DNA from 4 places in the Halomonas sp. 3A7M genome. Region 1 is predicted to be linked to each of the others. Evidence: predicted binding sites of a transcription regulator. Region 1 holds the regulator's gene; each other region holds the start of a gene.
What was found. The regulator sigma-54, encoded in region 1, starts transcription at its own class of promoters, with help from an activator protein. The targets are predictions, from matches to a motif close to TGGCACNNNNNTTGCTNT.
Positions count from the first base shown of each region.

Region 2: the regulator sigma-54 is predicted to act here: its motif matches at 1,848-1,865, upstream of speB (agmatinase).
Region 3: the regulator sigma-54 is predicted to act here: its motif matches at 3,117-3,134, upstream of codB (cytosine permease).
Region 4: the regulator sigma-54 is predicted to act here: its motif matches at 2,669-2,686, upstream of INT19_RS01095 (HAD-IIB family hydrolase).

Region 1 is NZ_JABUZD010000162.1:128,753-134,470, forward strand. It holds gene rapZ (RNase adapter RapZ) at 1-620, opposite strand, end outside; gene INT19_RS14455 (PTS sugar transporter subunit IIA) at 686-1,156, opposite strand; gene hpf (ribosome hibernation-promoting factor, HPF/YfiA family) at 1,161-1,469, opposite strand; gene INT19_RS14465 (RNA polymerase factor sigma-54) at 1,568-2,983, opposite strand; gene lptB (LPS export ABC transporter ATP-binding protein) at 3,089-3,814, opposite strand; gene lptA (lipopolysaccharide transport periplasmic protein LptA) at 3,881-4,384, opposite strand; gene lptC (LPS export ABC transporter periplasmic protein LptC) at 4,393-4,965, opposite strand; gene INT19_RS14485 (KdsC family phosphatase) at 4,965-5,507, opposite strand; gene INT19_RS14490 (KpsF/GutQ family sugar-phosphate isomerase) at 5,541-5,718, opposite strand, start outside.
Region 2 is NZ_JABUZD010000066.1:96,145-101,862, reverse strand. It holds gene INT19_RS05905 (YjiH family protein) at 1-712, opposite strand, end outside; gene speB (agmatinase) at 849-1,799, opposite strand; gene INT19_RS05895 (sigma-54 interaction domain-containing protein) at 1,999-3,411, shown strand; gene INT19_RS05890 (ABC transporter ATP-binding protein) at 3,526-4,656, shown strand; gene INT19_RS05885 (ABC transporter substrate-binding protein) at 4,686-5,718, shown strand, end outside.
Region 3 is NZ_JABUZD010000066.1:19,260-24,977, forward strand. It holds gene INT19_RS05555 (6,7-dimethyl-8-ribityllumazine synthase) at 1-92, opposite strand, end outside; FMN riboswitch at 198-365, opposite strand; gene codA (cytosine deaminase) at 398-1,654, opposite strand; gene codB (cytosine permease) at 1,671-2,936, opposite strand; gene INT19_RS05570 (TetR family transcriptional regulator) at 3,155-3,775, opposite strand; gene INT19_RS05575 (efflux RND transporter periplasmic adaptor subunit) at 3,925-5,022, shown strand; gene INT19_RS05580 (efflux RND transporter permease subunit) at 5,024-5,718, shown strand, end outside.
Region 4 is NZ_JABUZD010000018.1:4,856-10,573, reverse strand. It holds gene INT19_RS01105 (MBL fold metallo-hydrolase) at 1-95, opposite strand, end outside; gene INT19_RS01100 (glycosyl transferase) at 439-1,659, opposite strand; gene INT19_RS01095 (HAD-IIB family hydrolase) at 1,656-2,609, opposite strand; gene INT19_RS01090 (OmpA family protein) at 2,956-3,969, opposite strand; gene INT19_RS01085 (hypothetical protein) at 4,130-4,840, shown strand; gene INT19_RS01080 (FlgO family outer membrane protein) at 4,845-5,438, shown strand; gene INT19_RS01075 (glycosyltransferase family 32 protein) at 5,480-5,718, shown strand, end outside.

The DNA.
Region 1 (5,718 bases):
GCATCACGGCCAGTGTATTGGCGCAGTGTAGGATCCCAGTACGGATTTGGTAGGCAGCGCACGTCAAAGACGAGGTCTGCGTCAAGTGGGACGCCCCGTTTATAGCCAAATGACTCTAGTGTCAGGGTTAATCTATCTTCACGCTGTTGGGCAACCTGATCCGTTATCCGGCGGCGCAGGTCATGAACCGACAGACGCGATGTGTCGATCATCAGGTCAGCCAGATCACGGATGTCGAGCAGGGTTTCTTCTTCTTTATTGATGGCCTCTTCAAGCGTCATGTCACTATCACGCGTAAGAGGGTGGCGACGACGCGTGGCTGAGTATCGCTCAAGAAGAATTCGGGCATCGGTGGTTAGATAGATAACCTGGAAGTGAATGCTTTTCTGACGCAAAGATTCAAGCATTTTTGGCAGTTGCTTTAGTGCAGCAGGTAAATTGCGCGCATCGATACTTACCGCTAATTGGGGGCGTGCCCCTTGCTCACGAAGCTCATCCACCAGGGAGCCGAGTAGCATGGCGGGCAAGTTATCGATGGCACAATAGCCAAGATCTTCTAACGCTTGTAAGGCGATAGATTTACCGGACCCTGAACGGCCGCTAATGATCACCAATTGCATAGAGTTTCTCTTGGCATGCCAATAAAAATGGAGGTAAACGTAGGCAGTGTCTAGCGGTGGACTATTTAAGTAACAGGTTGTTCACGAATTTTTGCTGTTATAAGGTCCAATAGCTCACGTTGGCTAGCCGTTCTACGAAGCTGCTGACGTGTGTCAACGCTGTTCATGATAGACGCCACTTGCCCTAATAAGGCTAAGTGCGTGTCGTCCGCCTCTTCGGGTACTAAAAGTACGAAAACAAGGTCGACGGGATCGCCATCAATAGCATCGAAATCTACAGGCTCGGCTAACTTTAAAAAACCAGCGATAGGCGAGCTGCAGTGAGGGCTACGGGCGTGAGGAATGGCAACGCCGTTGCCTATTCCAGTGCTACCCAAACGCTCACGACCAATCAGGCGGCTGAAGACTTCTTGGCTATCTAGGCTTGGCGTGTTTTGCGCAATAAAGGTGCTGAAAAATTCCAGCACCCTTTTTTTGCTGCCCCCGGGGACGTCATACAGCACGCGCTCCGGGGGAAGTATGGTTTCCAACGTCATTGAGTTAACGCACGCCAGCGCCTTGGGCGCGAGCTTGTGCTTTTTCCTTGTGTTTAACGAGTTGACGGTCAATTTTGTCCGCTAGTGCATCAATCGCAGCATACATATCATTGTCTAATGCTTCTGCGTGTAGATCGGCACCTGCAGCATGCAGGGTGCAGGCAGCTTGCTGACGCTCCTTTTCAACAGATAAGGTCACTTGTACGGTGGTGATATTGTCATAATGGCGCTCAACGCGTTCCAGCTTCTCATTTACATAGTCACGCAAGGCGTCAGTCAGATCTACGTGATGACCAGTGATATTTACTTGCATTGACGTGCTCCTTATCCATCGGACTGTTCTTCGATTGTAACCCTTTTTGCGCTATTGCAAAGCCCCTAGACAGACTTTGTCTCGTTAGCACTGTTTTATTAGCGTAAACGGCGGCGCTCGCTTGAAGAGGGAATACCCATTGATTCACGATATTTGGCCACCGTTCGCCTTGCTACATTAATGCCACCCTCTTCCAATAGCGCCACGAGGCGGCTGTCTGAGAGCGGTTTGCCGGGCGGTTCATCTTGCACCAGTTTTTTGATTCGAGCCCGGATGGCGGTGCTGGAGTGACTGTCGCCGCCGTCCTGGCCACTTACTTGGCTGGAAAAGAAGTATTTGAGTTCGAACACACCGCGCGGGGTATGGATATATTTCTGGGTGGTGACCCTGGAAATAGTAGATTCATGCATTTCAACGGCGTCTGCGATATCGGCTAAGATCAGCGGTTTCATGGCTTCTTCACCGTGTTCCAGAAAGCCTATCTGGCGAGCTATGATTTCTCGGCCCACCCGCAGTAGCGTATCATTTCGACTTGAAAGGCTCTTGATGAGCCAGCGCGCTTCCTGGAGATGCTCTTTTAAAAATTGGTTATCTTGGCTCTTGTCAGCCCGTTTGATGAGGCTTGCGTAGTCAGGTTGAATGCGCAAGCGCGGCAGTGCCTCTGGGTTTAGCTCCAGGTGCCATCCTTCGTGGTCATGGCGGACGACTAAATCTGGCGTTACGTAGCTGTCATCTGTGTCGCCAAAGGCGCTCCCGGGGCGAGGGTCCAGGCTGCGGATCAAGCGGATTACGTCATCAAGCTGCTCATCATCTAGACTTAACCGCCGCTTTAGCAAACGCACATCATCTTTACCGAGCGCTTCAAGAAATTGACGCACTAAGCGCTTGGCAGGCATCAGCAGCGGTGTATCTTCGGGTAGTGAGGCGAGCTGCAGCATTAAGCACTCCCGCAGGTCGCGAGCAAATACACCGGTGGGCTCAAACTGTTGAAGGCGCAGCAAGGTTGTTTCAACTTCACGCTGGCTAAGGCCTTCATGCCCTTGGGCTTTAAGTCCTTCGCGAATGTCATTGAGAGGTTGAGTTAGGTAGCCGTTGGCATCCAGTGCATCGATGAGGCTTTCAGCAATGGCATGGTCGCGTGGTGAAAAATCTGTCATGGCGAGTTGCCAAAGTAAGTGGCCATGCAAACTTTGACCAGCGGCTTGACGCTCAAAGTCAGGCCCCTCGCTGCTGGCACCATGGCTACCTAGGTCTTGATAAGTGTCTGACCAGTCACTGTCAGTTGAGAGTTCGTTAGGAATGCTTTCGGACCATTCAACTTCCTGGGGTTCACTAACGGCCTGTTCGCCGAACTCATCTTCCTGCTCAAGCATTGGATTGGCATCAAGTGCTTGCTGAATTTCTTGACGGAGGTCCAGCGTTGATAGCTGTAACAGGGCGATGGCCTGCTGCAGCTGAGGTGTCATGGTCAGCTGTGTACCGATACGCAATTGAAGAGAAGCTTTCATGACCATCTGAGAACCACTCGTTAATCAGAAAGCTCCACCCTAGTGCGAGTTATGGCTTGGTGCAAGTGCAATAACTATGCCACCACTACTATTTTTTTTGCAGGTGGCTGTTTACAGGCGGAAATCAGCCCCCAAATAAACGTCTCTTACCCGCTGGTTGTTGAGAATTTCCTGAGGGGGGCCACTGGCGATGATATGACCGTCACCTACAATGTAGGCAATATCGCAAATATCTAGTGTTTCCCTGACGTTATGATCAGTGATTAGTACGCCGATATGGCGTTTTTTGAGGGCTCGAATGATCGTTTTAATATCACCCACTGAGATCGGGTCAACGCCGGCAAACGGCTCATCAAGCAGAATAAAGGCAGGCTCTGTCGCGAGGGAGCGTGCGATCTCAACACGTCTACGCTCTCCGCCCGAAAGACTCATGCCGAAGTTGTCACGAATGTGCGTGATGTGAAAATCTTCCAGTAGCGACTCAAGGCGCTGCTCCCGGGCGCTACGATCGAGTTCTTTACGAGTTTCCAGGATTGCCATTATGTTGTCGGCGACAGAAAGTTTGCGAAAAATAGAGGCTTCCTGAGGCAAGTAGCCAATACCTGCCATTGCACGTTCGTGCATGGGGGCATGGGTTAAATCAAGCTCGTCAATGCCAACCTTTCCCGCATCAGACTTTACCAAGCCGACAATCATATAAAACGATGTCGTTTTGCCAGCGCCATTGGGGCCTAGTAGCCCTACCACGCTGCCTTGAGATATCTCTAGGTTAATATCCTTAACGACACGGCGGCGTTTATAGCTTTTGGCTAGGTGGCGAGCATAAAGGGTTTTTATCGGCGCTGATTCTGAGGCTGTGGTTTGAGGTGCAGGCTCTGCGTTATTTGTCGCCACTGGACACTCCTATTGTTCCGGCTGAAGAGTCATGCGGATACGTTGTGGTTCACTACCACTAACATCAGAACGCGCCTGAACCACACCTTGGTCGATAAAATACTCTAAGCGTCCACCTTCAAAGCGATCTGCTTGCTGGGTCAGTTCCGCTTGGTCAATGAGCTCTACCCGACGCTCGGCAACATGATAAATAATGCGCTTTGCCCAGCCTTCCATTGGGCTAGCTTGGTCTTCGAGCTGGTTGCGTATATAGGCTCGTCCACCGGTTGCAACGGCGCGCGATAGCTCGCCAGCATCGTTGCGCTGAATCTCAACGCGATCTCCACGCAGTTGCATATTGCCCTGCCGAATATCGACGTTGCCTGAATACACAGCAGTGCCTGCGCGTTGATCGAGATCTAAACGGTCAGCCTCTACTTCTACGGGGGCTTGGCTTTGTGCCATGACCGGTAGCGCTGCCGCTGAAATGGGTAGCGCAATGACGAAGAGTGCCGTGCGAATAAGAGCGTTCATCGCGACTCCTACTGAGAACGAGTGGCAGGCGGGTGAACGCCGCGCACGTTATTGGTTAAGCGGATCTGGCTATCATCCAGCCATACATCCATGCGTGAAGCGCCAATGCGCTGGGGCGGTTGCTGAAGTATGGTTTCGGCATCGCTCCAAGCATGACGGGTGGTGCCATCATAATGTAATAACTCTGTATTCAGCTGCCAGCCCTCGTCGGGTGCAAGTAATTGGGCTGAGCCAGCTAGTGTGAGCACCTGCGTGTCAGTATTTAGGGTGCCGGTCTCCGCCGTCGCTAGCCATTGACGCTCTTCGCTATCGAATAGTGTCGCCCTGGGGGAGAAGACATCTGTCATCGCCGTTTGAGGGGTATGGACTAAGCGTGGCGTCGTCAGCGACTGCTGGATGGCACCGGTGTCACCAAACAGAGTGATTTCTGCATTCTCTAATACATGGCCGGGCTCTTGAGCGCGAGCCTCAGCGTCGATTGATTGGTCTTGAGGGCCGCGTGGATCCAACCATACCAGTATGCCACCTAAGGCAAGCACCATGATGGTTATCCAAATGCGTTTTTTAACCCAAAAGCGCATTACGATTGGCCGTGTAGGTACGTATCTAAAACAGCATCCCAATGGCCTTGAGACATCAATAAGGTGTCGCAGATTTCACGTACAGCGCCGTGGCCACCAAGCCGATCGGTGATCCAGTCAGCGTGGGTATGCATATAATCAGGAGCATTAGGGACGGTGATGCCTACGCCAGAACGTTTCATTGGAGCAAGGTCTGGTAGGTCGTCACCACAATAAGCAACCTGCTCAAGCGTGATATCTAGGCGTTGGCAAAGCGCGCGTAGCGTAGTGAGTTTATCCTCGCACCCTTGATACACGTGGGTAATGCCCAGCGACGCAGCACGTTGGCTGACCATGGGAGAATCACGCCCAGTAATTAAGGCAACATGGATTCCGACGCGCTTCAAAAGTTTGAGGCCGTGGCCATCTTGGGTATGAAACGCTTTGATTTCGATACCGTCAGCTTGAAAATAAAGGCGGCCATCGGTAAGTACGCCGTCAACGTCAATGGCAAGCAATCTTACGCGGCGAATCCGGTCTTGTAGAGCGTCAGGTAGGGCCATGAAGCCTCCGTTATTAATGTTTGAAAAGAACGATTAAATGACACCGCTAGCAAGTAAGTCATGCATATGCAGCGCGCCAATGGGGCGCTGCTGATCATCCACGACCGCCAGTGCGGTGATTCGGCTGTCTTCCATGATGCGTACTGCTTCAGCCGCTAACACATCGGGGCCAATACGTTTTCCAGGACGTGTCATCACATCATCAACTAGG
Region 2 (5,718 bases), on a different contig from region 1:
CCAGTAAACTAAACGCGATGGAAGCCACTGAAAAGTTAGTCGCAATGACCGATGCCTCACGAGCATTGTAATAACCCTGCTCATACTGTTGGGCGGTGATCAATACCCCCACGGTGCCTGACCCCATCCAAGAAGCCGTTGCATCGATAGCACTGCGCCCAGGAAGATTGAAAATCACCCGAAACGGCTTACGCACCATGGTGCCGATAAATTCCATAAAGCCAAATTCGACCAAAAACGGGAGCAGAATCGCCGCAAAGAAGAAGAACGTCAGTAGCACCGGCGCCAAATCATTGAGCATTACGCCGCCAGTAAACGGTGCCGTCACAAATTCTGGGCCGACTTGAAAAAAGGTCATGACGACAAAGATGCCACCTAAGATGCGCATCACTACCCAAATAGTGTCTACGTCAAACATCTCTTGAAAGTGACCACGTTGCGCCCAGTTAGGCTTTGCCACTTTAACGTAAAGCGTTATCACTACGGACAGACATAGGACTAGCATGGCAATGGCAGGTAGTGCAGAGCCAAGCAGCGACTGCAACCCATCGGCCATTAGGCCCATGCCAATATTAATCGTTCCTCCCACTTGAAAAGGCACCAAAAACAAGAGGACGCCAATTAAGGAGGGAATCAAAAACTTCAGCAAATGAGCACGCTGAATTGGAGCCGACGGCTCGGCGTCATCCAATTTTACTTGAGAGAAAGACATACGGTTCACCTATTGGAAGTGATTATTGGAGGTGGGCTGGTGGCTTCCTGGCAGGCAATAAGCAGCCTGCCATTTCTCTGACCATTAGCGCTTTGTCAGGTAAGCGCTTTTTATTTATGAGCTATTTCAGGACAGCTTAATCACTGTGTTTCACGCCCGGCAGCACGCAGAGCATTTCGTACAGCAGTGTGGCGCCCATCAATGCGGTATTACCGCTGGGGTCATAAGGAGGCGACACTTCCACTAGATCACAGCCGACGATGTTCAAGCCTGCCGCACCGCGCACAATTTCCAGCCCTTGCGCTGAGGTCAGTCCGCCCATCTCTACCGTTCCCGTTCCTGGCGCAACGGAAGGATCCAAGCCATCGATATCGAAGCTGATATAGACAGGCACATCGCCCATCTGCTCGCGCACTTCTTCCATCAAGGGAGCAAGCGAGCGATGCCAGCACTCTTCAGCGGGAACAACGCGGAAACCCTGGCTTCGGCACCAATCAAAATCTTCGGCTGCGTAACCGGTACCACGAAGGCCAATTTGCACCACTTTGCCGTGGGCTAACAGGCCTTCTTCCTGAGCACGGCGAAACGGCGTGCCATGAGCAATTGGCTCACCGAACATGTGCTCGTTCACATCGGCATGGGCATCGATATGGATCAGCCCCACTGGCCCATGCTTTTTGGCAATGGCACGTAAAATGGGCAGTGTCAGGGTGTGTTCGCCACCCAACGTTAGCGGAATGCAGTTGTGTTTAAGCACGTCATCATAAAAGGCCGTGATGATGTCGACGCTTTTGGGCAGGTGAAACGTGTTGATGGGCACGTCACCGATATCGGCCACTTGTAAACTTTCAAACGGGGCGGCGCGGGTCGCCATGTTATAGGGTCGCAGCATGCGAGATTCATCACGAATCTGGCGTGGGCCAAGACGCGTACCAGGCCGGTTAGACGTACCAATATCCATTGGAATACCGATAAAAGCAGCATCTAAGCCAGCAGCACTTTCCTGAGTGGGTAAACGCATCATAGTGGCTGGCCCACCAAAGCGCGGCATACTATTGCCCCCAAGCGGCTGGTTAAAATCAGACATACAGATCTCCTTGGCGTTGTTCATGTTGTAGCTCGGAATAACAACTACATTGCACAGAACATGCCAAGTCTCTAAACGCCCTAATAATAGGGCTTTCAGCCATTATTGATGCAGTAATGAATCAAAATCACGTACACTTAAGTCATCTATGCATCATTGATGCAAAAATGAATTACAGGTTACTCAAGAGACAATCGCTGTGAGTGAAATCGATAAGTGCGTGCTAAAAACCATTGTAGAAACCGCCAACGATCACTTCTTCATCGTCAGCGGAGAGGGTCGAGTGCTTGATATCAGCCCCGGCGCTGAGGCTGTTTATGGCGCGCCCCGGGAAGAATTGCTAGGTAGTAGCGTTTACCAGCTTCAGCAAGCAGGCATTTTGAAGCCATCCATCACCTTAGAAGTGATGCGCACCCACCAGCCGGCCCAACTTATGCAGGTAACAGGCACCGGGCGCCGTGTGATAGCTCAAGCCTACCCTGTCTTTGTGAATGGGAAGTTAGAGCGTGTTATCAGCCGCTCCAGAGACTTAACCGACTTACAGCTCCTACAAGACGAATATGCGCTACTCCAGAAACGCTTTAGTGAGCACTTAAAACGTAGCCAAGCAGCCCACGGTGCCGAGGAACAAGCGCTGGACGACGCGCTGGATAACTTGCAGGCGCGAAGCCACGTTATGCGTGAAGTCGCCTTGCTTCTCAAACGGGTCGCCCCCTCGGACGCTAATGTATTGATGCTGGGAGAGTCGGGCGTGGGAAAAACCGCGTTTGCCAAACAGTTGCACCGTTGGAGCCAACGCCATAACCATCCCTTTATTGAGGTTAACTGTGCGGCCATTCCCGAAAACTTATTTGAGTCTGAGATGTTTGGCTATCAGCCCGGCGCGTTCAGCGGCGCGGCTCGCCAAGGAAAAGCAGGCTTACTAGAGCAAGCGGAAGGTGGCACGCTGTTTCTCGATGAAATCGGTGAGCTTCCCTTATTAATGCAAACCAAACTATTAAAAGTTATCCAGGACGGAAGCCTTACCCGGTTAGGCGATACACGACCGCGCAAAGTGGACTTTCGCTTAGTTGTCGCCACAAATCAGAATCTAGCTAAACAAGTAGAAGCGGGCCTATTTCGCCTGGATCTTTACTACCGTCTCAACGTCATACCGGTCACACTTCCCCCTTTGCGCGACCGCCGAGAAGATATTCCTGATCTCGTGGAAGCCTGTTTGAAGCGCCTTAACCAACGCTATGGGCGGCAAAAAATCCTGGGCAATCCAGTATGGTCAACGTTAATGGGAAGCGACTGGCCAGGTAACGTCCGCGAGCTTGAAAACTGGTTGGAAAGAGCTTGGCTATCCAGCCCAACGGATCAAATTGAAGCACCTAGCCTTCCTACGCAGCAGCCCCCTGCTAATCTGCCGCAAACGTCAATCTCTTCGCCAATAGCCGCCTTAGCCCCCGAAGAAACCCTAAAGCAGTACCTCGCCAGACTAGAGCGCGAGACACTGGAAGCGTTGAGCAAAACGCTTCCCAGCACGTACGCCATCGCTGAACGGCTGGGGATTAGCCAATCCAGCGTGGTGCGCAGGCTTCAGCGTTACGGCATCAAAGTCACCAAGTGAATTTTCCGCTTGACACAACGGCTGTCATCAACCATCCATGTAAGTGTCATACAACGGCAACACCTTCAACACAAGCTGAACCAATAACAACCAACAGCCGGTGATGTGTGTGCTATGTCAAACCAATCGCGTATTCGCTTGGAACGCGTCACTAAACGTTGGGACGCGACTACTGCCGTCGATGACATCTCTTTCGACGTCACGCCTGGGCAATTTGTCATTCTGCTCGGCCCTTCAGGCTGTGGTAAATCCACCACGCTGCGCATGATCGCGGGCCTGGAAGAGGCCAGCGACGGGCGTATTCATATCGGCGAGCGCGACGTTACCCGCCTGCCGCCCGGCGACCGTGGGCTGAGCATGGTGTTTCAGTCCTACGCGCTGTTTCCGCATTTGAGCGTTGCCGACAACATCGTTTTTGGCCTGCGCAGCCGCAAGGTACCCAAAGATGAGCAGCGCCAGCGACTGGCTAAGGTCGCCGAACTGGTTGATTTAACCGATTACCTAGACCGCAAACCTGCGCAACTTTCCGGCGGCCAACGCCAACGGGTTGCCTTGGCGCGCTCGATTATTTCCGAACACCCGATCTGCCTGATGGATGAACCGCTATCCAACCTGGACGCTCGGCTGCGCAGCGACATGCGTAGGGAAATCAAAGCACTACAAAGTCGCCTGACTATGACGGTGATTTACGTCACCCACGACCAAGTGGAAGCGATGAGCATGGGCGATCGTGTGATTCTGATGCAGCACGGCAAAATCGTCCAGGACGGCACCCCCGACGAGCTTTATAACCGCCCCGCTAGCGCTTTTGCCGCCAGTTTTATTGGCAGCCCCGCCATGAACCTGCTGCCACTAGTAGCCGGCAAAGATGGTGCCGTTATCGAAGGCGAACCAAGTACCCCCGTAGCCCCCTTGGACGCCGCTGGCGGACATTTGGGCATCCGCCCGGAAGATATCGAACTGCGCATCGCACCAGGTTCCGGCGTGCCCGCTAACGTATTAAGTGAAGAGTATCTGGGAGCGGACACCATTGCTTATGTGGCAGTGGGGGCGCACACCCTACGCGTGCGGCTTAGCGGCAAGCAGGCACTGACAGGTCAGCCATGCAGCCTCTACTGGACGTCACAGAATACACACCTTTTCGATGCTGAAGGCCTGCGGCGGGATGACCTAACGACGCTCCCCTTACCCAGCTCATCTCGAAGCGTTCCTCGCCCACCGGCGGTGGGCTCTTTCCAACACTGACAGCAGTATTGACACTTGCGGAGTCTCTTATGCGTTTGCGTACCCCTTTTGCAATGACCGCCCTGGCAGCGGGCTTGTTAAGCGCCGCCCAGGTAAGCGCGGATAGCGTCGATCTGACCATGTACTACCCGGTCGCAGTGGGCGGTGCACTCACCGACGTCGTTGATACTCTGGTGGAAGAGTTTGAAAGCGAATACCCCGATATCAATGTGGAAGCGATCTACGCCGGTAACTACGACGACACCCGCGTGCGCGCCATGTCGGCGATGGAAGCGGGCGAAACGCCGCAGCTGTCGGTCATGTTCTCCATCGATCTTTACGAGCTGATTGAGCAGAACGCCATCGTCGCCTTTGATGACTTGGTCGAAACCGATGAAGAGCGCGAATGGCTCGATGGCTTCTACCCAGGGCTGATGGAAAATGGCCAACTGGATGGCAAAACCTACGGCATCCCCTTCCAGCGCTCCACCATCGTACTGTTCTGGAACAAAGACGCTTTTGAAGCCGCTGGCCTAGACCCCGAAACGCCCCCAGAAAACTGGCAAGAGATGGCCGAGATGGCCGCTACCGTGCGCGAAGCCTCCAACGGCGAGCAGTGGGGCGTGATGGTGCCATCGACTGGCTACCCCTATTGGATGTTCCAGGCCTTTGCTTTTCAGAACGGCCACCGGCTAATGAGCGAAGATGGCACCGAGGTCTACTTCGACGACCCCGCAGCGGTTGAAGCGCTGGAGTACTGGGTATCGTTAGCCACCGAGCACAATGCCATGCCTGACGGCACCATTGAGTGGGGCACCCTGCGCCAGAACTTCCTTGAAGAGTCCACGGCAATGATGTGGCACACCACGGGCAACCTGACCGCGGTACGCAGCGAAGCCAATTTTGATTTTGGCGTCGCTATGCTGCCGATGAAAACCCAGCGTGGCAGCCCCACCGGTGGCGGTAACTTCTACATTTTTGAAGATACGACAGAAGAAGAGCAGCGCGCAGCGATGACCTTTATTCGCTGGATGACCGCTCCCGAGCGCGCCGCTGCTTGGTCGATTGAAACCGGCTATATGG
Region 3 (5,718 bases), on a different contig from region 1:
TCGACAATGTCGTGATGCCAGTGGCCTTGAATAAACGCAATGCGCTGGGCCGTGGTGTGTGTTGAAAGCGTTAGCGGAAATGTCTGATTCATGGTCATTCTCTTGGATAAGTTGTACCAGAATCAGGGCACGCGGGACCGGTCGTCAGGCAACCGAAAAAGGTGGCTGAAGCCACTTTTAAAGTTGCGTGTCTAAGGTACCGTTCTCTTTCATCCGGACTATCACCGTCGGCTTCGGCTTTTCACCGAATCTGCTGACCTCAAGAAATAAAAAACCGCCTTGAGCGCTCGCGGGCTTAGATGACAAAAATTTATTCAGCCATCATCACCGCCGGTGGGGACTTTCACCCCGCCCTGAGAACTTTGCTGATTATCAGCCCGGCTATATTACGCTTTTTCTAAATACCAAGCCACGGGGGTGTCGTAATCTTTGCGGGGTCGCGCTGCATAATGATCTCACCGTGTCGAACGGAAAGTAGCACCTCGCCCTGAGTACGCAGCACGCTGTAGTCATCCTCACCCTCCAGCAGGTTGAAGCTGGCGGGTTTGCCGACCTCGATACCGTAACGCGCTTCAATATTGAGTGTGCGTGCGCTGTTGTCAGTGATCAGCGACAGCGCCTGGCTGAAATCCTGATAGCCCATCATTTGGCAGATATGCAAGCCAAAATCGAGCGTCCGCAACAGCTTACCGTTACCCAGCGAGTACCAGGGGTCGAAGATGGAATCCTCGGCAAAGCAGACATTAATGCCCGCGGCGTTTAGTTCTTTTACGCGGGTAACACCACGACGTTTTGGGTAACTATCAAAGCGTCCCTGCAGGTGAATGCTTTCGGTGGGGCAGGAGACAAAGTTGATGCCCGAACGTTTGAGCAGCAGAAACAGCTTAGAGCAGTAGGCGTTATCGTAGGAGTGCATCGCCGTCGTGTGGCTAGCGGTCACGCGGCTGCCTAAGTCGTTAAACAGCGCTTCGCAGGCCAGCACCTCAAGGAAACGCGAGTTAGGGTCGTCTATCTCATCGCAGTGCACATCCACCAAACGGTCATATTTGATCGCTAGCTCTATCACCCGCTTCATGGAAGCGACGCCTAGTTCTCGGGTGTACTCAAAGTGGGGAATGCCGCCGACAACGTCCGCGCCGATCTCCAGCGCCTCTTCCATCAGGCGGTCGCCGCCGGGGTAGGAAAGCAGGCCATCTTGCGGAAAAGCGACTACTTGGATATCGATTTTATCTTTCAATTCATCGCGCAAGGCGCATAGGGTTTTAATGCCGATTAGGCTGGGGTCGCTGGTGTCAGCGTGTGTACGCACAAACTGGACGCCGTTGCCTATCAACAGGTTCAGGGTGTTAAGCGCGCGTTCGCGAATATCCGCTTCGGTGAGCATGGGCTTACGCTCACCCCAACGTTCGATGCCTTCAAACAGCGTGCCGCTTTGATTCCAGCTTGGCTCGCCCGCCGTTAACGCGGCGTCCAAGTGAATATGCGGTTCAATGAACGGCGCGCAAAGCAGCTTGCCGCCCGCATCAATTTGCCCATCCCCCGCCGTTTGTGGCGCGTCTTGAGCGGTAATCGCTGTGAACGTACCGTTCTCAATCTCAAGCCGGTAAAGCTCGGGGCGCTGGCGTAGGCGGGCGTTAATGATCTGCATGCTCATATAATTAGTGACTCACTTATTGTTTGGCAGTCGAAGGGGAAGTATCACTTAGCGTAGCGTGGTTTAAACGAAGCAGTACAGCGTAGCTAACTGCCGCTACCACGACACCTACCAATGGGGGGAGCAACGGGGAGAGGTAAGCGGCTCCAGCGCCTAATGCATAGGCGGCTAACCCTCGGCGATTAAAATTGGGTAACTGAGTGGATTCCAGAGTAGGGTAGCGGCCTTTATGTTTGAGCCAGAAGTCCGCCATGATCACCCCGCCCATGGGAGGAATAAAGGTGCCTAGCAGTACTAGAAAGGGAATCAGTAGGTTATACATACCGCCTACTGCCAGTACGGTACCAATCGCTGCGCCACACACCGTGACTAAGCGGCGTTTCTCGGTACGCAGCAAATTGCAGCCCGCTACGGCAAAGTTGTAGATGGTGTTGTCCTGGGTGGTCCAGATATTTAGAAACAGCATCAGCACCGCGATGGTGACAAAGCCCTGCGCGATCAATACATCGACGATGTCCGCCTGCTGGTAAATCATGGTACCCAGTGCGCCGGTCAGCACCATTAAGCCGTTGCCCACAAAAAAAGCCGCCAGAGTCGCGATCACGGCAATTTTCGGCGTCTTGGCGAAGCGGCTCCAGTTAGTCGCTTGGGTGCCTCCGCTAATAAAGGTGCCAATGATGACGGTAATCGCTGCCGCCACGCTCATGCTTTCCGTGGGCGTTTGCTGGCTTAGTCCGGCAAATCCGCGTGCATCCACCAGCCCGGTGAACAGGCTAATCAAGATAAACAGCATCATGGCGGGCACGGCAAAGCGCGAAAGCCAGTCCATACCTTTATAGCCAATCATGGCCGTCACGCAGAAACCAAACCCAAATAGCACCATTAAGGGGATTTCCAGCCATTCAGGCATCCCTGTGGTGCGTACTAACACTAGGGCAATCGTCGCGGTGCCCCAGGCGTACCAACCAATCTGCGTAAAGCCGAGAATAAAATCGGAAAGTTTGCTGCCTTTTTCACCGAAGCAGAAGCGTCCCATCAGCACGGAGTTAAGGCCGCTTTTACAGGCAATGTAAGCAAGAGCTGCCGCGTATGCGCCCAGCAACAAGTTACCCACCAGTATGATCCAGAGCAGTTGGCCAATCGGGAACGATTGGCCAAGCGAACCACCGGCCCACATGGTGGCAGTGAAAAAGGTAAAGCCGAGTAGCACAACGGAAGTGGAGAGCAAGCCCTTACGGGCGCTAGTGGGGACTTCACTTAGCGGATAGTCAGAGTGGTGCATGGGGAGACTCCAGGTGAGTATTATTATCCTAGGAACCTCTGATTAACTATTGCGCTTGGCCATACTGCGTTAAAAATCGCCTCAAAATGCTCATTTACAACCCGTAAACTCCGCTTTTTCGTTGATTTTTTCCTTGTCTGGCCTGCGCTCATCACATTAATCAGAGGCTCCCTTGTTATATAAGCAACCTGCGTGCCAAGCTTAGCTCCCCAAGGCGTTTAAAGCGTACTCTCCAACAACCCCCGCATTAACGTTTCGATCATACTCTCGTACTCGTCTGCTAATGAGAATTGCTGCGGGTCTTGTAACCAATCAAAGCAAATGCCGATTAAAAAGCTATGGTACTGGCGCCGGGCGCTGGCGGGGGTGAGGTCAGCGCGTAGATGGCCGGTTTGCCGGGCTTTCTCAAACAGCTGCTCAACCTGCATTTCGGCATGCTCAGAAAGCCGAGTGATCATGCTGATACGTGGATGATCATCTTCCAGCTTTTCGCAGCGATGCAGCACGATGGTGGCGGCGCGCTGTAACGGAAGATTATGGCAGATAGCGCCAAGCGCACTCAGGGCAATCTCTTGCAGGCATTTGGTGGGGGTGTGGCCCAGTCGCAGAACAGCATCATCGACAATTTCATCGAGCGGCACGCGAACACGCTCTAGCAGGGCATCGAATACCGCCGCTTTATCCTCAAAATGCCAGTAAATCGCACCACGGGTAACGCCTGCTGCTGCGGCAATATGGGCCAATGTAGTACGCGAAACCCCTTGAGCGAGAAACTGAGCTTCTGCAGCATCAAGAATGGTCTCGCGGGTGCGTTCAGCCTCAGCTTTGCGGCGTGACATAGCGGCTCCTAACAAAAAAGTGCACTTATATTGGCATTACTGAATGGCAAAGTCGCCAGTAGGCGATTAGTATACACATTCACTGACATTCATGAATGTCAGTGAATTTTTTATGACTGCGTATTGATAACACCACCGAGGAGTCCGCTGTGCGTAACACTGTGATTCGATTGCTTCCAGCGCTGCTGGCCCTGCTGCTGGCAACAGGTGACGCTTATGCCGAGAGCCAGAATGAACCTCTTCCTCGGCCGGTGAAGCTGATGACATTAGAAGCGTCTGGTGCCGCGCTGCAGCGCCAGTTTCCTGCGCGCGTTGAAGCCACTACACGCAGCAATCTATCGTTTCGCATGGCGGGTGAGCTGTTAGAGATTAACGTGACTCCCGATCAGCGGGTAACGGAAGGCACCCTGATCGCGCGTATTGATGATCGTAATATGCGCAGTGAATTAGATAGCGCTCGTTCGCGCTTAGAGCTAGCGCGGGCCACTCACGAACGCATGCGCTATACCCTAGAGCGTGGAGCGATTAGCCAAGCACGGTTTGATGAATCAGAGGCGGAGTTGCGTGCCGCTCGGGCGACCTTTGAACAGGCCGAAGAGCAACTGGAAAATACCCAACTGCGCGCACCTTATGATGGTGTGATTGCCCAGGTGCCGGTAGATAACCGGCAGATTGTCCAGGTGCAGGAAACCGTGGCGGTGATTCAGCAGCCAGGGCAGCTTGATGTGATCTTTCATTTACCGCAGCAAATCGTTCAGCAGATACCGCGCAACGACGAGGTGACCCCGTTTGAAATGGCGATGGCCTTTGAAGTGCGGTTTGGCAATAGCGAAAAACCTTACCTTGCGCAGCTGGCGTCTTATACCACCCAGGCCAGCGCCCAAAGTTTGGCCTATGAGGTAACGCTTCGGCTACCGCAGCCCGACGATATCACGCTGCTTGATGGCATGAGCGCCACCGTGCGGCTTGATTTAGGCCAACTATTACCCGCGTCTGAAAGTCTTGTTTGGCATTTGCCGCCTGACGCCATTAGCTATCCAGGTGAGAACTCGGAGCAGGCGGTGGTGTGGCGTTTTCAGGCGCCGGACCGTTTAGAGGCGGTGCCAGTCGAGGTGGGACGTTTAACTTCTAAGGGGTTAGAGGTGAGTGGCGAACTAGCCGCGAATGATCGTGTGGTGGCAGCGGGAGCCCATCGTGTCAGCGCTGATATGCGTGTAACACCATGGGAAAAGGAACAGGGGCTCTAAGATGGTTGATTACTTCTTACGCCACCGGGCCGCTAGTTATTTAATGACCGTGGTACTGCTCTTCGGCGGGGCGCTCGCTTTCACTGGCATGGGGCAGCTTGAGTTTCCTGAATTTACCATTCGCAATGCGCTAGTCACCACCCAGTATCCTGGTGCTACGCCAGAAGAGGTGGAGCAGGAAGTCACCTCGACACTGGAAGAAGCCATTCAGGAAATGCCCGCGATTAAACGTATCAGCTCGGTGAGTTCTAACGGGTTTTCTCAAATTACCATCGAGCTGCAAAGCACGGTGCAAAACGATGAACTTCAGCAGCTTTGGGATTCGTTGCGCCGTAAAGTTGGCGATGCGCAGGCCGCCTTGCCGCCAGGCGCCAGCCAGTCACGAGTTAACGATGACTTTGGCGATGTGTTCGGCTTGATGATTAACCTGACCGGTGATGGCTATGCCATGCCCGATTTGAAAAGCCAAGCCGAGTTCCTTAAGCGTGAACTCGCCTTGGTCGACGGCGTTGAAAAGGTGTCGCTGGCGGGGGTGAGAGAGGAGCGCATTTTCATTGAAGTCGACCGAGAGCGGCTACGTGCGCTGAACATTCCGCTAAGTTCACTCCAGCAATTGCTGAATACGCAAAATGCCGTAGTGGACTCGGGTCACTTGAAGCAGGGGGGGCAGCGTTTCCGAGTAACGCCTTCGGGTAG
Region 4 (5,718 bases), on a different contig from region 1:
AGAATAGCGCAGGCATTACTCTCTGGGTCCTGCACCACATAACTAAAGGTGTTAGTGGGCTCATCAAAGAAGTGAGTAACAATCGGGTGTTGCATTCTGTGCCTCCCGCTAATGGCAAGTAATGATGTTGCTATGCAACCATCATAGACCATAAAATGTTATATGTTTATACTTATTTGGAATTTAAAACGGTTTCTTGAGCATGATCAATATTGCTCGTCGGCCAATAGCCGCAAAACAAAAAAGCACCTCGCTGCCAACGAGGTGCTGTGATGAGAATGACATGGTCGGTTAAGCGAAATTCACCCGCTTCTACCGACTTAAAGCCTTATATACTTTGAGACTTGATACGTTTAAAGGCCCGATAAACTCAAAGCACTGATAAACTTAAAGAACTGATAAGCTTAAAAATTTATAGAAACAAACAAGCATCGAGCGTTAAACCTTACCCTGGTTATCAAGCTCTACCGCTTCATGCATACGTGCTAGCACGTCAGGCATAGCCGCTTGCACACGGTTCCAACTGGGAATAAAGGGACGTTCGCGGGGGTTATCTAAAAACAGATTGCCGGCTTCTAGTAAATTGCTGGCAAATAGCTCCACTGCTTGCTCTTCACAGTGACGATCTAAACTTAGTCCATTCATTGTCGCGTCGTGATCATAGGCTTCAATGAGGTCTAAGGCCAAACGGTAGTAAGTTGCTTTGAGCGTCCGGAAATCTTCGCTGCTAAAGCTAACCCCTTGGGTAGCCAGCTTACGATACAGCGCTTTTGCGATATCCAGACTCATTCGGTTCAAGCCACTGGTCGCATCCTCTTCACTAACGGGCTGATGCTTATGGTCATAGGCGTCGGCAATATCGACCTGACACAGCTGACGATGGGAGTAGTTACGCTGCAACTCCGACAGCACGCCGATTTCCAATCCCCAGTCAGCGGGAATTCGGATGCCCTCAAGCACATCGCTGCGCATGGCAAATTCACCGGATAACGGGTAACGGAAGCTGTCTAAATAATCCAAATAGGGTAACGGACCACAGACGGTTTTCAAGGCACGTAGCAGCGGCGTCACCATCAACCGAGAAACACGCCCATTGAGCTTTCCTTCGGCAATACGCGGGTAATAGCCTTTACAAAAACTGTAATTGAAACGGGGATTCGCGACGGGATACATAAGGCGTGCTAGGAGGCCACGGTCGTAGGTAAGAATATCGCAATCGTGAAGACCAACGGTGGTGGAGCGACCTGAACTAAGCACATAGCCAGCGCAATACCATACGTTTCTTCCTTTACCTGGCTCTAATGCCCCCAAACCATGACGTTCTAATTCTTGGTCGATGGCGCGCAAGCGCGGACCGTCATTCCATAGGATTCGAGTGTGCTGGGGCAAGCGCGAAAAGAACTCCCGTGCAAATAAAAACTGATCCCGGTCTGCCCTGTCTAAACCAATAACAATTTCATTGAGATAAGGCACTTTCACCAGCTCATCAACAATCGCCGACAGCGCAGGCCCTTCCAGTTCAGAAAAAAGCGAGGGTAAAATTAGTCCCATTGGGCGACGTTTGGCAAACTGGCAAAGCTCTTGTTCAAGGGCTTCAACTGGCCGGCGTGTTAAGTTGTGAAAATCGGTTATCACACCATTTTGATGAAAATCACTCATACGCTAGCCTCCCGTGACTTGTAATCTGATGCAGCGGTGTCATTCACTGGCGTCATTTTTAGACGCCCGTCATCTCGCCCCCACCAGTGGGCTACCCCCTCAGCCCAGCCAGTTGGCCCAGTCGCGTTTGTTCGATATAGCGCACGGTTGTGCGGCTCAACGTCAAGTGCGTGGCAACCTCGAATCACCACCGCTTGATCGACAGTTTCCAGCATCGTGATATCGTTTGGGCCATCGCCCAAGCCCAATGACAGTGGCTGACTGCCTCGTAATGCAGTAAATCGTTTGATTAGCCACTCTACAGCACCACCTTTGTCAGATAAGCGTCCAATCACATGCCAAAAGCGTCCCCCTTGAGTGAGTTCAAGGCCATCGCCTTCAAGCGCAATTCGGAACGTTTCAAGTGCAGCTGCATTATCCTCCCAAATAAGCGGCTCACTCCCCTCCCGCTGCCGCGCTGCTTTCGCACGGATTTCATCAAGCCCAGTTAACGCCATTACCTGCTGAAGACTTAAGTCGCCCATGCGGGTAAACCGAACGCCCAAGCGCTTACGCCAAACGTTTAGTCGCGCTTTAATGAAGCCACTATCAACGCCGGTGTGTTTAATAACGACGCCATCCCGGCCATTACCAGGGCGATCTAAACGCGCATGACACCAACCAGGCGGCAGACCAATAACGGCGCCATTCTCAGCAATAAAGGGGGTCGCCGTTAGCCCAAGGGCTTCACGAAGGGGAATGAGTTCAGCGCGAGTTTTACTGGTAACCGGAATGACCGGAACCCCTAGCTGTTTAAGGCGGGCAAGCCAGGGCTTGGCAGGTGAGAAATCATAACTGTGGTGATCTAGTAATGAACCATCCAAGTCGGTGACTACCAAACGCGGTTGAAGCGCTGGGTCTATTGGTGACTGAGCATCACAGGGCAACGCAGTATGCCTTTGTTCGGTCATAGCACCACCTTTTTGCAATCTTAAAAGTCGTTACACACGCCCACTTTTAGATAAGCAACCAAGCAGTTTGTATGCCAATACAATTTTATTGTTAATAATCAGAAGATTGGCTCATAAAAACCAGCTGTCTTTTTATAAGCACCAAAACAACGCAATCATGACGCACCAAAATAGCGCGCAAATAAATTGAAGAAAATTCGACAAGCCCTTGGCAAAAGCCCACAAATAGCTATACTCAAATTGTACCCACTGGCAACCTTGTACACCCCTCACCTGATGCCAGTGGGCTGCAGTGAGACAAGCCCTTTCATACCCGCCTCCCCGGCGGGTTTTTTTGATCTATTCCCTAGTCAACGTGAATAACCACCTCAACGCGACGGTTGCGCGCTCGCCCTTCAACAGTATCGTTATCTTCTAGTGGCTGGGTTGCGGCTAGTCCAACCGCTCGTAAACGCTCCGGAGCAACCCCTGCGGCTTCCAGTGCCTCAACGATCGCAATCGCCCGCGCACTTGAAAGCGCCCAGTTGGACGAAAACTCTGGGGTATTGATGGATTGGCTATCAGAGTGCCCCTCCACCCATACTTCCCCCTCGAAGCGCTGAATGGTATCCATCAACGACCCCACTAGCGTTGAGCCCCCTTCTGTCAACTGAGCATCGGCAGAGGGAAATAGCAACCGATCTTGTACACGCAGGCTGATCCCTTCGGCGACCCGGGAAACTTCAACGCCTTCCAAATTAGGTAGATACGTCGAGGCCTCCACACGCTCAGCCAATCTCTCATCAAGTGCTAATGCGCTATTCATCGCCACATCAGACACTTTTTGTACATTAATAGGTGGACGGTCGGTGAGCACTACCATGTAATCCGCCAACGGTGAAACAGCCTGACGCTCATCGGTAGGCAGCAGCAACTGCGGAAGACTACTAGTGACAGCCGATGTCTGCGTATCTATCGAGTCTTCTTCAATCCGCGCCAATAAAGGTGGCGCCTCCACAACAGCAGTGCGAGCTTTAGGCAACCCTGCCACACCCAACGCAGCGCTAATCGCAAACGGGCTGAGCGTATCACTACTAGGTGATACGCCGAGTACCGTGCGCTGCTGGCGGACTTCAGCAAGCGCATCCGGCAGGGGTATTTCTCTAGCAGGCGATGACTCATAGCCGTACTCATCGGCTGTTTCTTGCTGAAACAATGATGGGCTTGTCACATTTGCCGCAGCAATAATAATAACGAACAAGGCTACCAGTAGCGTCATGATGTCAATATAGCTAATCATCCAACCGCTATTACTTTCATCTTCTGGATAGGCAGTTAGCAGTGAATCATGGCGCGGACCAGCGCGGTGGTCTTCAAGCATGGGAGTTTTCACTCATTCAAGTTTTTAACCTCGTGGCCGATATAGGGTAAGCGTGGCAAACTAGTCTATCAAAAGCCGTTTCGTAGCGAGAAGGAACAATCAGGTGCGCACCCGACCTATGTCATCAAGAACTGCTTCATTATCGACAATGTCACCATCCATGGTTCAACTATTGCGCCCTGCCTGTATTGGACTGGCGAGCCTGATGCTAAGCGGCTGCTTTTATGCCAACACATCGCAGGCCCCCATTGCGACTACCTACCCTTATAGTGAGCAGCAGCGCATGCAAGCGGCTCAGCACTGGGAAGTGCTAGCCCAACACGAAGCGGCAGGCATTCTTCGCAGTGAACGGGTTCGCTTTAGAGACCTCCATATTCCAGCGCAAGAGCATACGTCAGTTAGCGCCTACTATGGTGGCGAATTTGAACGTGGCTTTCGTACGCTATTAACAAGCGAACTGGTGTCGCGTGGTGGAAGCGTGATGACACACCCCAGCACTGGCGGCGCCACCGTCCAAGTAGACGTTGAAGTTGTTGAGCATCGTGATCGCGGCTATATACGCCCACCGTTTGGTGCTTACACCGCCCTTGCCGGTGGCGTGACCGTGGCTAGCATGGCACTAGGAAACTGGAGCGAACCTGCACTTGCATTAATTCCCGCAGCGATGGTGGCAGATACGACCAGCGGCAGTTGGACTTATGAGGGCAAAGAGGAGGTTATCATCACTACCCAGATCGTTGATAATGACCGCATTCTCTACTCCTCTTCTAATATTTATTACATAAATGCTGGTGATCGACGTCACTATGCGCCACATCGTGTTCCTCAAGCGCCTGCAACCCCTACTGTTTCTATCACCAATACTTGGTAATTACATGCTTTCACTCTCTTCCTCTCTGTCTCCACTGCGCGGCTTAGCAGTTGGTGCACGCCTACTTATCGCTGCGTTGCTTATGCTGTTTTTGGCTGGTTGCACTGCACTTGGCAATAACAATGGCACGCGAAATGCCGAGCCTCAGCCAGATCTCTCCGAACTAGCTCATGAGGCTGCCGCGCAAATGGTCGCCAGCAACCCGGACCTTACACGCCACAGCCCGATGATTGCGGCTACTTTTGTAAGTATTGATAACTTAAGCCAATCGTCGACATTTGGCCGTATTAGCTCAGAAATTATGGCGTCTGCTCTCGCAAGGCAAGGCATGCAGGTGCGCGAAGTCAAGATGCGTGACAGCATGTTTATTGAAGAAACCGTTGGTGAATTAATTTTATCCCGCCAAGTTCAACGTCTTAGCGCCCAGCACAATGCACGCTCGATACTGATGGGTACTTATGCACAAGGCCAGGACTATCTCTATGTGAGTGCACGAGTCGTTCGCGCTGGTGATGCGATGGTGCTTGGCAGCGCTGACTTTAAACTGCCGCTGGATAATAACACCCGCAGCTTATTGGAAGGTCAAGGCGGCTGGTAATTGATTCACCGCTTGCCGCGATACGAATGAAAAGGATGAACATGCCCACCCGCACAAGCAAACCACTTATCGTGGCCACTAGTCGCTTGATAAAGCTATGCGCAAACATTACCAAGCTGCTTAGCTATATTTTTCATGCCGTGCTGCCGAACAAGCGCTTCACGCTGCCAGCCTATGCCGCGCCCTGGCTGAAACCTAAAAACAAGTCGACTATTCCTCGTATTATTTGGCAGACCAACTTCACTAATAGAGTGACTCTTCCGGTTTACTTGAATTACTT